3 regions of the Margalitia sp. FSL K6-0131 genome follow, and region 2 is predicted to be linked to each of the others. Evidence: riboswitches for the same ligand, from Rfam matches in the RefSeq annotation. Region 2 holds a riboswitch; each other region holds the start of a gene.
What was found. Region 2 has a riboswitch for S-adenosylmethionine ahead of NSQ59_RS04235 (Fur-regulated basic protein FbpA). Riboswitches for the same ligand answer to the same signal wherever they lie in the genome.
Positions count from the first base shown of each region.

Region 1: linked by a shared signal. The riboswitch ahead of NSQ59_RS20240 (cyclase family protein) and the one ahead of NSQ59_RS04235 (Fur-regulated basic protein FbpA) in region 2 are both predicted to bind S-adenosylmethionine.
Region 3: linked by a shared signal. The riboswitch ahead of mtnK (S-methyl-5-thioribose kinase) and the one ahead of NSQ59_RS04235 (Fur-regulated basic protein FbpA) in region 2 are both predicted to bind S-adenosylmethionine.

Region 1 covers NZ_JBBOZS010000001.1:4,138,301-4,142,586, reverse strand. Annotated here, with positions in the region: gene NSQ59_RS20260 (ABC transporter permease) at 1-471, shown strand, start outside; gene NSQ59_RS20255 (ABC transporter ATP-binding protein) at 473-1,147, shown strand; gene NSQ59_RS20250 (hypothetical protein) at 1,324-1,596, shown strand; gene NSQ59_RS20245 (hypothetical protein) at 1,670-1,801, shown strand; SAM riboswitch class I at 1,856-1,957, shown strand; gene NSQ59_RS20240 (cyclase family protein) at 2,046-2,798, shown strand; gene NSQ59_RS20235 (5-methyltetrahydropteroyltriglutamate--homocysteine S-methyltransferase) at 2,850-3,953, shown strand.
Region 2 covers NZ_JBBOZS010000001.1:840,852-845,137, forward strand. Annotated here, with positions in the region: gene NSQ59_RS04225 (LysR family transcriptional regulator) at 1-458, opposite strand, end outside; gene NSQ59_RS04230 (3-hydroxyacyl-CoA dehydrogenase) at 598-1,497, shown strand; gene NSQ59_RS04235 (Fur-regulated basic protein FbpA) at 1,547-1,747, opposite strand; SAM riboswitch class I at 1,814-1,917, opposite strand; gene NSQ59_RS04240 (GNAT family N-acetyltransferase) at 2,181-2,714, shown strand; gene NSQ59_RS04245 (hypothetical protein) at 2,757-2,927, shown strand; gene NSQ59_RS04250 (DinB family protein) at 2,963-3,472, shown strand; gene NSQ59_RS04255 (phosphotransferase family protein) at 3,469-4,286, shown strand, end outside.
Region 3 covers NZ_JBBOZS010000001.1:3,636,906-3,641,191, forward strand. Annotated here, with positions in the region: gene ltrA (group II intron reverse transcriptase/maturase) at 1-1,490, shown strand, start outside; SAM riboswitch class I at 1,808-1,963, shown strand; gene mtnK (S-methyl-5-thioribose kinase) at 2,356-3,549, shown strand; gene mtnA (S-methyl-5-thioribose-1-phosphate isomerase) at 3,571-4,286, shown strand, end outside.

The DNA of each region.
Region 1 (4,286 bases), 3.3 Mb from region 2:
CCGGGAGATGATTCAACACAAGGAATAAAAGGATTACAATCATTTTCGAAAAAGCAGTTTCTTAACTCAATTCCGAGTTATAATGCAGAACAGATGTCCCTAAATATGATCGTATGGTTTTTAGTTGTCATCAGCGGCATGTTGTTTGCTATCTTTTTCTATATGATGAATGTCCAAAAAATTGGTCTATACGGTATTCTGAAAGCAATTGGTTTAAAAACAAGCAGCTTGTTCAAGATAATGTGGACACAGATGATTTTGATTACTGTCATTGCGCTTGCTCTATCGATTGGACTCAGTCAATTGTTTAATAACATAGCCCCTAAAGGAATACCTTTTAGTTTAACACCTGCAACAACTGTACAAATATCGATTGTCTTCCTTGTCATCGGATTTATTGGGGCTTCGCTATCGGGTATACAAATTAAAAAAGTTGAACCACTACAAGCTATTCAACAAGGAGAGGTTTAATATGTCATTATTTACGATTAATGAAGTGAGAAAAACGTTTACTAATGGGGATGTACAGGAGGAAATACTAAAGGGAATTAATCTTTCACTTAGGGAAGGAGAAGTTACAGCATTAGTGGGAGCATCAGGTTCTGGAAAAAGTACCCTTCTTACTATAGCTGCCGGCCTTCAACCCGCTTCCAATGGGCAAGTAATCTTTGATGGAAAAAATATGACTGCCATGAATGCTGAACAAGTTCGAAAAATACGTGCAAGTCAATTTGGGTTTGTCTTTCAATTCGCACATCTTGTTCCTTTTCTCACAGTAGAAGAGCAACTAATGTTAATGTTGGACGTATCTGAATCTACCCTCAGTAAACATGCACGAAAAAAGGAAATCGATAAAGTATTAAAATTGGTAGAAATGGATCACCGGAAAAATGCTTATTCATCATCATTATCAGGTGGTGAAAAGCAGCGTGTAGCCATTGCTCGTGCGATTATCCATCAACCCAAAGTCCTGTTTGCAGATGAACCTACTGCTAGTTTGGACTCAAAAAGGTCAAAGGACGTTATGACGTTAATCAGAGATTTAACAAAAACGTTGAATATCACGACTTTAATGGTTACCCATGATGAAGAAATGCTATCATTTGCTGATCATGTTATTAAAATGGGCGATGGAGTAATATTGTAGAAAAAAATATATTCCGTTGACTTAAAGAATACATCTTAATGAGTTAACTGTTTGAGAACAGCCCTAACGCTTTGTGTTGGGCTGTTTTTTTTCTAATACTTCTATTTCATGCAAAAATCATTTTTCTATTATTTACAAAATAATCTAAATATATGAATATTTAGGGAGGGAGATTTTTGAAAAAAGTTATTACAACGATAATTATTGCGGCATTTTTATTTGTGGTTAGTGTAAATAGTGCATCCGCTCATTCCGGAAGAACGGATAGGCTAGGTGGACATTTTCGAACAAGTGACTGTGTCTATATGTTTCATCACCCGACTAGTCAAGTTTCTGGTAAATCGAAATCTACTATTGTTTCTCTAATAAAAAAATATAATAGTAATTACAAATGTAATAGAACATTAACAACTCAGAAGGTATTGTGGAATACAGTAAGACATAAATAGTATTACCCACCCAAAAGGTGGGTTTTTACGTATTAATAATCTATAACTAGAAACGTAAAAGGGGAAGAAGATATTGATCATATACGAAGCAACAAAATCTGAATTTATCTCAGATGTAACAAATGAATTAATAGAAGCATCAAAGTTTAAGAAAAGATCCTATATTAAAGAAGACCTAGAAAAATCCTCCATTAACCCATGTTGACAAATTTCCTTTCAAATTGTATAGTAAATTCCATAACTTAATATTTTGAATTTTTTCTTATCCAGAGAGGTGGAGGGACTGGCCCTTTGAAGCCTCGGCAGCGGACTTTTTTAAGTACTGTGCCAATTCCAGTAGCGTAAGGCTAGAAGATAAGAGGAGCAGGTAATGTTTTCGTCTATTCACCCCTCTTCTGTTTTCTAGAAGAGGGGTTTTTAATATTTACATTCATATATGAGGTGATTTTATGTCAACAGTAAAAACAGATAATGAGCTTTTGAAAGTCTTTGAGGTACTTCAAAGGAAAGAATGGGTTGATCTCACACATACTTTTGGCCCGAATTCCCCACATTTTTCCGCTTTTGACGATGCAGAGTTTACAACACTTTTTACCCATGATGATGGCTTTTTTGCACAAGGTTTCCATTTTCCAGGTCAGTATGGAACACATATCGATGCCCCCATACATTTCGTTCGAAACAAACGTTACCTTGAGGATCTAGAGCTAAAGGAACTCGTATTGCCTCATATTGTAATTGATAAATCGAGGGAAGCGGAAGAAGATAATGACTTTATATTATCTGTTGATGATGTCTTAAAGTTTGAAGCGGAACATGGAAAAATCGAAGCAGGTACATTTGTCGCTTTACGTACTGATTGGGGGAAGCGTTGGCCTAATAAGGAGGCATTTGAAAATAAAGATAAAGAGGGAAATAGTCACACTCCGGGATGGGGAATAGAAGCCTTAAAATTTTTATTTGAAGAAAGAAAGATTAAAGCTGTTGGACACGAAACATTTGATACAGATGCGGCCCTTGATTTTCGCAAAAATGGTTCCCTCGTTGGTGAATACTATGTGCTTGAACAAGATACATTTCAAGTGGAATTGTTGACGAACCTAGATAAGTTGCCAGCCAAAGGAGCTGTAATTTTCAATATTAGTCCAAAGCCTGAGAAAGCAACTGGTTTTCCAGTTCGTTCTTTTGCTATTTTGCCATAAATACTTAATACATTTGATAGATTTAAAAAATACTAAGGGAGAGAGATTAAAATGACAAAAACATTAATAAAAGCTCCATTCAGAGCAGACCATGTGGGAAGTTTATTACGACCAGCAAGAATTCATAAGGCCAGGAAGGATTTCCAAGAAGGGAATATTACAGCACAAGAACTACATGAAATTGAAACAGACGAGATTAAGAAAGTTGTTGATAAACAAATCGAAGTCGGACTGCAAGCTGTCACAGATGGAGAATTCCGCCGAAGATTTTGGCATACGGATTTTCTAGAGCATTTAAATGGTGTAGAGGGCTACATTCCAGAGCATGGCTTTAAATTTAAGGGGGAGGAAACAGAACGATACAATGTTCGTGTGGTTGGAAAAATCTCATTTAACCCTCATCACCCACATGTAAAAGACTTTATTGAATTTAAAGAAATCGTTGGAGACCGTGCCATTGCAAAGCAAACGATTCCGAGTCCTAATCAATTATTTAACACTGGTATCCGTAATCTGGATGTTTATCCTAACATTGAAGAATATGCAAATGATATTATTCAAGCGTACCGCGAGGCAATTAAAGCCTTTTATGATGCTGGCTGCCGTTATCTTCAGCTAGATGATGTCTACATTGCAGGTCTTAATGCACCGGAAATTCCATTTCATGATAGCGGTTATTCCCGTGAAGAATTAATAGAATTAGCCTTACGTGTTGCAAATGGAGTACTGGAGGATAAACCGGAAGATCTAATTGTAACGACTCATCTTTGCCGTGGTAACTACCGATCGAAATGGGCTTTTGAAGGCAGTTATGCAAAAATCGCGCCAACCTTATTTGCAAAAGAAAAAGTCAACGGATTTTTCCTGGAATATGATGACGATCGTTCGGGAGATTTCAAACCTTTGGAATACATTCCAAATGGGGGCCCCCAAGTCGTGCTGGGTGTCTTCACATCGAAGCATGGTAAATTAGAAGATAAGGAGACCATTAAAGCACGCGTGAAGGAAGCAACAAAATACGTACCATTAGAGCAATTATGTATCAGCCCTCAATGCGGTTTTGCTTCTACTCATCATGGGAATATTTTATCCGAAGAAGAACAATGGGCGAAGTTGAAATATATTGTAGATATTTCTAAAGAAATATGGGGATAGGAAATAACTAATTTTTAACCAAGTTGTTTTAAAACGGTGAATCACCCAAAAGTGTTGTTAAATAAACAGTTTTGGGTGTTTTTTCTAGGAAAGATGAAATAGGCAGAATTTGAAATGAACGATTGTCTATTTATTATTCTTGCCTTCTATCGCATGCACATTCTTCCAATTTTCATATTAAGTTTTATTTATCGTAGAAAAGTATCTGATTTTTTAATTATTCAAGCCCTAACACAAAATGTTCAAGTGCTCCTCATGAAAAAAAGAGAGTTCGCAATAAAATGCAAACTCTCTTTTTTAGTTGCCCCTGCCAAGGAATTTAATCTTACCATA
Region 2 (4,286 bases):
ATGTAATCTTCATCAAGCACCATCAAGCCAATATCCATTTTATTGGATAAGATATTTTCGATGATTTCCTTAGGTCCTTTCTCAAAAATTTCGATCTTAACGTTTGGAAAATCTTTTTTAAAACGGGCTACAGTTTCTACAAGTAAGTGGGTGGGACCAGGAATCGTAGCGATTCTTAATTCACCTGACAGTGTATGGTTGAAGCTATTCGCTTCTTCTTTTAGCTCATTCACTTTCATTAATATTTCCGCTGCTTTTTCAATAATCACCTTTCCTTCAGGTGTTGGTGCAGCACTTTGCCCCCGTGACCTTGAAAATAGCGTTACCCCCAATTCACTTTCTAACAATGAAATGGATTGGCTGATTGCCGACAAAGTAATATGCGATTTTTGGGCCGCCATCGTTAAGGACCCGGATTTGGAAATTTCGACGATATATTGTAATTGTTCAAGATTCATCTTTTGCTCCTATATTAAGTATTACTTAATTATTAATTAGTATATCTAATTTTTATTTAATTTAAAACGTTGTTATAATTAGGGGGTAATAAAAGATATTAATAAGGAAGCTTCTTTTAAGAAAAGAGGAGAAAATACGATGAATTACAAAAATATCACCGTTGCAGGAAGCGGCGTTTTAGGAAGTCAAATTGCTTACCAAATTGCTTTCAAAGGCTTTAATGTAAATGTATATGACATTAATGATGAAGTATTAGGCAAAGCAAAAGATAGAATCTCGGATTTGAAACAACGTTATCAAGAAGATTTAAAAGCAACAGAGGAAGAAGTAAATTCCGCTTTTAATCGAATTTCCTTTTACAGTGATTTAGCAAAAGCAACTGCTGAGGCGGATCTAGTGATTGAAGCAATCCCTGAAGTGGTTCAAATAAAAACAGATTTTTATAAAGAACTAGGAAAAGTAGCTCCGGAAAAAACGATTTTTGCGAGCAACTCATCGACATTATTGCCAAGCCAATTTGCAGAGGCGACAGGCCGTCCGCAAAAATTCTTAAATTTGCACTTCGCGAATGAAATTTGGAAAAACAATACTGCGGAAATCATGAAGCATCCTGGAACGGACGCGAAAGTATTTGAGGATGTAATTGATTTTGCCAAAGCCATCGGAATGGTTGCATTACCATTGCAAAAAGAGCAGCCAGGGTATATTTTAAATTCATTATTAGTTCCGCTTTTAGATGCAGCGCAAATGTTGTTATTAAATGAAATTGCCGATCCGGAAACCATTGATAAAACATGGATGGTAGCAACAGGAGCACCAATGGGTCCATTTGCGATTTTAGATGTGGTTGGAATCACAACCGCTTATAATATTACACTCGCCAAAGCGGAAGCAACAGGTAACCCTGACTATAAAAAACTTGCTGATTTATTGAAATCCGAGTATATCGATAAAGGAAAGCTTGGAAGAGGAACAGGGGAAGGATTCTACAAGTATCCTAATCCAACTTTCATGAACCCGGATTTTATACAAGCTTAATATAAAAGCAGATATCCCTTTCTAGAAAGGGATATTTGCATTTTCCAATTTAAAAATTTCTCCACCGGATGGAATCGATACCGCTGTGAGGGTGGTTTTTTGATTGAATTTTAAAATATTCATATTCCAAATCCGATAAGGTTAACTCAAATAAATGCTTGCCGTCTTTTTTATATTGATCAAGTTCAATTAACTTACTAATTAATTCGTTCCTTCTAGTTTCAACAGCTTCCCTTAGTAATTTACCCATAAAAAAATCCACTCCTTTTTAATGAATAAAGATAAGAAGAGGATTACTCGAATACTTATGAACCTCAACTTATCTTCCAAGCATATGCTTGCAGGAATTAGCACAGGATTCCATTGGAATCTGCTGCTGAGGTTTCATCGGGCCAGTCCCTCCACCTCTCTGGATAAGTTTCCATGACATGTTAATTTTATTATTGATAATAGAATAAATCCTATAATTCCTATTTGTCAACTTATATTTATTTCTATTTCCATTTTTTATGCCAACAATTTAGTGGCAACCGAAAACGGACACCGGAACAGGCGCAATCCATAAAATTAGAATAATTTATGAAATGCTACATATCTTTTTTTAGATTATGGAAAGTTTTCATACAGCAGGAATTTTATAGCAAATGTCGAAGATTAATAAAAAATCATTTGGAGGAAGAGGAATGCCTGTATTCAAAAATAATGTGAAATGCATTATTAGGACTGCAGCTTTAAAGGATGCTAAGCAAATTTTGGATTTAGAGTATTCTATCATTTGTGAGAGGGAATTTTTCATTTCAGTACCTGAAGAAATTGAGAAACCATCCATACAGGAACAAAAAGAATGGATTCATAAGATAATCGAAAATGAAAAAGAGACAATGCTTGTGGCTGAAATAGATGGCGGGGTTGTCGGCTGGATAGTATTTCAATCTGATAATCGTAAAAGATTATCACACACTGGTTCTTTAAGCATGCTGGTTAAGAAAGAATACAGAGGGATGGGAATTGGAAAAATGCTCTTGAAAGCATTATTAGACTGGGCAGAGAAAAATCTTTTTATCGAAAAGGTAAGCTTAGGAGTATTGTCAACCAACCTTAGAGCAATATCCTTATACAAGAGTATCGGGTTCTTGGAAGAGGGACGTAAAATAAAAGAATTCAAGATGAGTGAAAATGAGTATGTTGATGATATCCTAATGTATAAATTTGTATAAACTAATGTTAAGCTGTAGGACACATAAAAGGGGGGTTTTTCTATGACCTTCAAAAAAGCATTTAATATTGGTTATTTTATCTTTCTGCTCACTATGATGATTGTATACTTTTTCATTCCTGCCGAGCGAAAATTTCCAGTCATTCTTATGCTGACGGTGGTCTTTGGATTATATCAATTTATCTTTTTGTTTTATAAAAAAAGAGTTTCTTAATCAACGAGGGGCTGGCCTAAAAGGGAGAGGGTTTAATGAGTGATCATGAAGTGCTGGAAACGTTCAAAAAAGATTTGCAAAACTATTCATTAGAGCAGTTACAATATATTTCGGCTGAAGGTGTTTGGTCTATTGGGCAAATGTATGACCATTTGATTGTTGTTGCCAATGAGTACCTAGATTATATGGAAGCCTGTGCATTAGCAAAGGAAGAGCAAACGCTTGGAAAAACGGAGTTCGGGGAGAATTTATATAAATTAGGCGGCTTTCCCCCTATTAAAATCAAATTACCAACTGAATTAAATTCCCCGCCAAACAATTCGGCAAGCAGAGAAGAACTTACGAACAGACTGGATCAGGTAATCGAAAGAATGAGAGAATGGGAAATGAAAGTGGATGGTATCAATCCAAATTACAAAGTGAAACATGGGGGATTTGGCTGGCTAAATGCGAGGGAGTGGTACGATTTAGTCGGCATGCATTCCCGCCATCACCTGCGTCAGAAGGATGAATTAGAACAAAAGCTAAAGAAGGTTGTTAAATGACAACGGAAATCATTTTTGCTTCCAATAAATTAGGCCATATCCATAACGAGCAATTGCAGCTTATGCTGGATAAATTTCATTTAGGACAGCTGGTTTCCTCTACGAAAACGGCAAATGGGGCAATGGGACAGACGATGCTTATCACATCAACGGAAGGGAAATTTGTGTTGAAGGGAAACCCTTTGTATCCTGGACAATTGGTGGAGGAAAAATTTTTTATTGAAAATCTCCATAAAAGAACAAAAGTAAAGGTTCCCATTCCATATAGGATAGACGATTCGGAAGAAATATTCGGTTGGAGCTATTCGCTTATGCCATGCCTCCAAGGGGAGCATATGAATTCCGGTCACTTTCAAGCTTTATTGAATGCAGAGGACAAGCATCGACTTGCTGAAGCAATTGCAGAAACTTTAAGGGAGTTCCATCGTTGGAAAGTGAAGCAATTCGGTGAGCTTGATACCGGGCATTTTGGGATAGTTCCATTTAAAGAAGGCTATGTAAAATGGCTGTATAACAGAATTATGTTTTGGTTAGAAGATGCGAAGAAATACTCCGTGATTACAACGGATGATATAAAATGGACAGAAACATTGTTGGAGGGCTCTAGACAAAGCTTCGAAACATTTACTTCCCCAACATTCGTGATGGGTGATTTTAAGCCCGGTAACTTTTTGATTAACAACGGTTTGAATGGCTGGGAAATCAGTGGGGTATTCGACTTCACTAATGCTTATTTCGGAGATCCTGTTTCGGATTTAATAAAGATGATGATTTATTATATGGATAACGGGGAACAGGAGATAGCGAAACATCT
Region 3 (4,286 bases), 2.8 Mb from region 2:
TTCCTACTATTTGGGACAGATTGGTTCAACAGAGTATTTTGCAAGTTCTTGAACCAATTTGTGAAGCAAAATTCCATAACCACAGTTATGGTTTTAGACCAAACAGAAGCACCCACCATGCACTTAGTAGGATGATTAGTCTCATGAACATTGGACATCATCATTACTGTGTTGATATTGACATAAAAGGTTTCTTTGACAATGTCAATCATGGAAAACTTTTGAAGCAGCTATGGACAATTGGAATAAGAGATAAGTCCCTACTCTGTATTATCTCTAAAATTCTTAAATCCGAAATTGAGGGTGAAGGAATTCCTACTAAAGGAACACCGCAAGGTGGGATAATCTCCCCTTTGTTGTCCAATATTGTTCTTAATGAACTGGATTGGTGGGTCAGCAATCAATGGGAAACTTACAAACCTAAAAATGCGACCACCATTGGGTTTCGTCAATATGCTAGGAAATACACTAATCTCAAGGATGGCTATATTATACGCTACGCTGATGATTTTAAAATCATGTGTAGAACATATAAGGATGCCAAGCGATACTATCATGCCACAGTTGACTTTCTTAAGAAAAGACTCGGTCTTGAAGTCAATGCCGACAAATCTAAAGTAGTCAATTTAAAAAAGAACTCTTCTACTTTTCTAGGTTTTAAAGTCAAATTGGTTCCTCAAGGAAAATCTAAATTTGGTTGGGTAGCAAAAACAAACATGACTGATAAAGCTATCACTAAAACCAAAAGAGTATTAAAGGATAGAGTTCGAGAAATTCAAAAGAATCCTATAGCAGAAAATGTAATTCGATATAATACCACCTTAATTGGTATACAAAATTACTACCGATATGCCACGAAAATATATCTTGATTTAACGGAGATTAGCTACGGTTTGCGCAAAGCCATTAAAACCAGATTAAGAAACAACATGAGCGTTATTAGATTCAAAGAGACATCCGAAGAATTTAAAAAGAAAACTCAAGGGATAAAATCAGATACTAAGGTATATGTAGTTCAAAATGCACCTTTACTTCCAATCACCGGAGTACATCACAAGAAGCCAATGAACTTTTCACAAAATATATGCAACTTTTCAAAGGTTGGTCGTGAGAAAGTTCATAGCAATCTTAAAGCCATACCAAGAGATGTTTTGAAATATGTCATGTCCAATTATTCTGTCAATCGGAGCATTGAGTACAACGACAACAAAATATCAAAATACGTAGCCCAGTATGGAAAATGTTATGTAACAGGTGAAGTAATAGGAATCGATAGAATCTATTGTCATAACGTTAAGCCCCGTAGGATGGGTGGCACTGATAAGTACTCTAACTTAGTGATTATAGATTCCAAAGTACATAAACTCATATACATGAAAAATCCTGATAGAATCCGGGAGGTTCTTCGAACTCTAAATCTTAATACGAAACAGTTTAACAAGCTTAATCGCTTGAGAACTGAATCTGGAAATGAACCAATAGTAGTTTAAAATAATTTATTGTATCAGTTGGAAACGATGGAACGCTGAGTGCTCTGAAAGGGGCTCGCTCAGTGTGAAGTGGGGGAAAAGACGGAGATTACATCAAACTCTTACCTATCACTATAGATTATTGCGGAAGGAACGGAAAATGAACAGCTCATTACGGGAGAAATTGATTTAGAAACCGTTTCAAAGGTCCGAAACACAATCCCTGTTTTTGCTGACAGATTACCAGAATTCTATTAAAATTTTTTATTATTATTGACAAAATGATTTTTATGTTTGTAAAATAGCGTTAATTGAATATTTGATTATGACTTAATTTTCTCTTATCAAGAGTAGGCAGAGGGATTTGGCCCGATGAAGCCCAGCAACCGACCGTAATACCGTTGTGAAACGGGGCGCTAATGAATGCGCCGGGATTTTTCCCATAAGGCACGGTGCTAATTCCAACAGAAGGATTTCCTTCTGGCAGATAAGAGGTGCGAAGATGACTTCAAGCCTCTTTCTATGTGGAAAGAGGCTTTTCTAATGTTGAAAAGCCTCTTAAGAACAAATGCGTAAGCGCCTTGCCCATCGGCGTATGGATTTCGTAGTCGCTCACCTCGAGATAAAGGAAACACAATGAGGTAGTTCACGAACAAGTGAAAATAGCACTTCCATTTTCAACTGATGTTGACTTATCGTAGGGAGGAGACGGAGAAATCCACTAGCCGATAGGCGCTGGTGAAATTTGAAGTGCCAATTTCACTTGAAGCTAGACGTAGACAACTTTTCAAAAAGTTATCCACAAGGTTCAATTTTATAAATCCCTGAGCAACAAGAAAACACTATCTATATTTGCATTTAATGTGTTATTGAAGGAGGAGTTATCATGGCAGTATTGACAGAAAACACGTACAAACCATTAACAGTGGAATCAGCGATTAATTTAGCAATCAACTTACAACTGTTTACCAATAAAGAAAACCTTGTATGTAAAGAAATAGGCGATGGCAATTTAAACTTAGTTTTCCATATTGTCGATAATGAAAAGCAAAAAGGAATTATTATAAAACAAGCTCTTCCTTATGCTAAAGTGGTTGGAGAAAGCTGGCCGTTAACCATCCATCGCTCTGAAATCGAGGCTAATGCCTTAAAAACTCACGGTGAGTTTGTTTCGCATCTTGTACCAAAGGTTTATCATACTGACAAAACCTTGGCGATTACCGTTATGGAGGATCTATCTCATTTAACTATTGCCCGTACTGGCTTAATCGATGGTCAAAACTATCCGCTGCTTTCTTCACATGTTGGAGAATATTTAGCAAAGACATTGTTTTATACATCCGATTATGCTCTTCACCCTTTCAAGAAGAAGGATTTGGTGAAACAATTTTCCAACCCAGAACTATGCAAAATTACGGAGGACTTAGTCTTTACAGATCCATTTTTTGATGTTGATACAAATGATTTTGAAGAGGAACTAAAGGATACCGTGCGTGAGATATGGAAAGATGCATCCTTAAAATTCGAGGTTGCCAAATTAAAGAAGCAATTTCTTACTGAAACCGAAGCCCTTCTGCATGGAGATTTACATACAGGCAGCATTTTTGCCAGTATAACCGAAACAAAGGTCATTGATCCCGAGTTTGCCTTCTATGGCCCGTTTGGTTTCGACGTTGGCCAATTTTTTGCGAATCTAATTTTTCAAGTAATCGTAAGAACTGGTGAACAAAGACAAGTAATTCTAAATCATTTAGAAAAAACTTGGGATATCTTTCAAACGATTTTCACCGATTCATGGCAAAAAGATTGCCTTGAACCATTTGCGGAGATTGAAAGCTATTTGCCGTATATCCTTGGAAAAATCTTTACGGACTCTATCGGCTTTGCGGGCTGTGAATTAATCCGCCGTACCATTGGTCTTTCACATGTAAAGGATTTAGATGGAATAACGGATATAAAGGTGAGAATTGCTGCGAAAAAGACAGCTTTAAAGCTAGGCAGGGCTTGTATTCTTTATCGCCATAAAATTAATGGTATGGAAGACTATATTTCTTTTATAAAACAAAACATCAATGAATAATAGGCAAAAAGGAGTATTAGAATGGTTCAAACAATACGGATTCCGATATCTGTAGAATGGAAGGAAGATCATATTAAACTTTTAAATCAGCAAAATCTTCCCCATCATACAGATTATATTAATTTGACTACAATTGAGGATGTATATGATGCGATCGTTACACTAAAGGTTCGGGGAGCGCCTGCAATCGGAATTGCGGCAGCATATGGACTTGCAATGTCTGCGCAAAAGTATGACTTTGAAACACTTGAACAATTTAAGTTGAAAGTAAACACAGAAAAAAGCTACTTGGCCAGTTCAAGACCGACCGCTGTAAATTTATTTTGGGCGCTTAATCGTTTAGAAAAATCATTGGAAAATGTTCGTTCCATTAACGAAGCAAAAACTACTCTTCTTCATGAGGCGTTTCAAATTCAAGCGGAAGATGAGGAAATGTGCAGGCAAATTGGTGAGAACGCCTTAACATTGCTGCATCCCGGAGACTCCGTGATGACCATCTGCAATGCAGGCTCTATCGCTACTGCAAAATATGGAACAGCGCTTGCTCCTTTTCATCTTGCTAGGGAAAAAGGAAAACAATTTCATGTATACGTTTGTGAAACCCGACCTGTTTTACAAGGAGCACGATTAACCGCTTGGGAACTTCAGCAATCAGGTGTAGAAACTACCTTAATTACCGATAATATGGCTGCTCATACAATGAAAACAAAGGGAATTAAGGCAGTCATTGTTGGAGC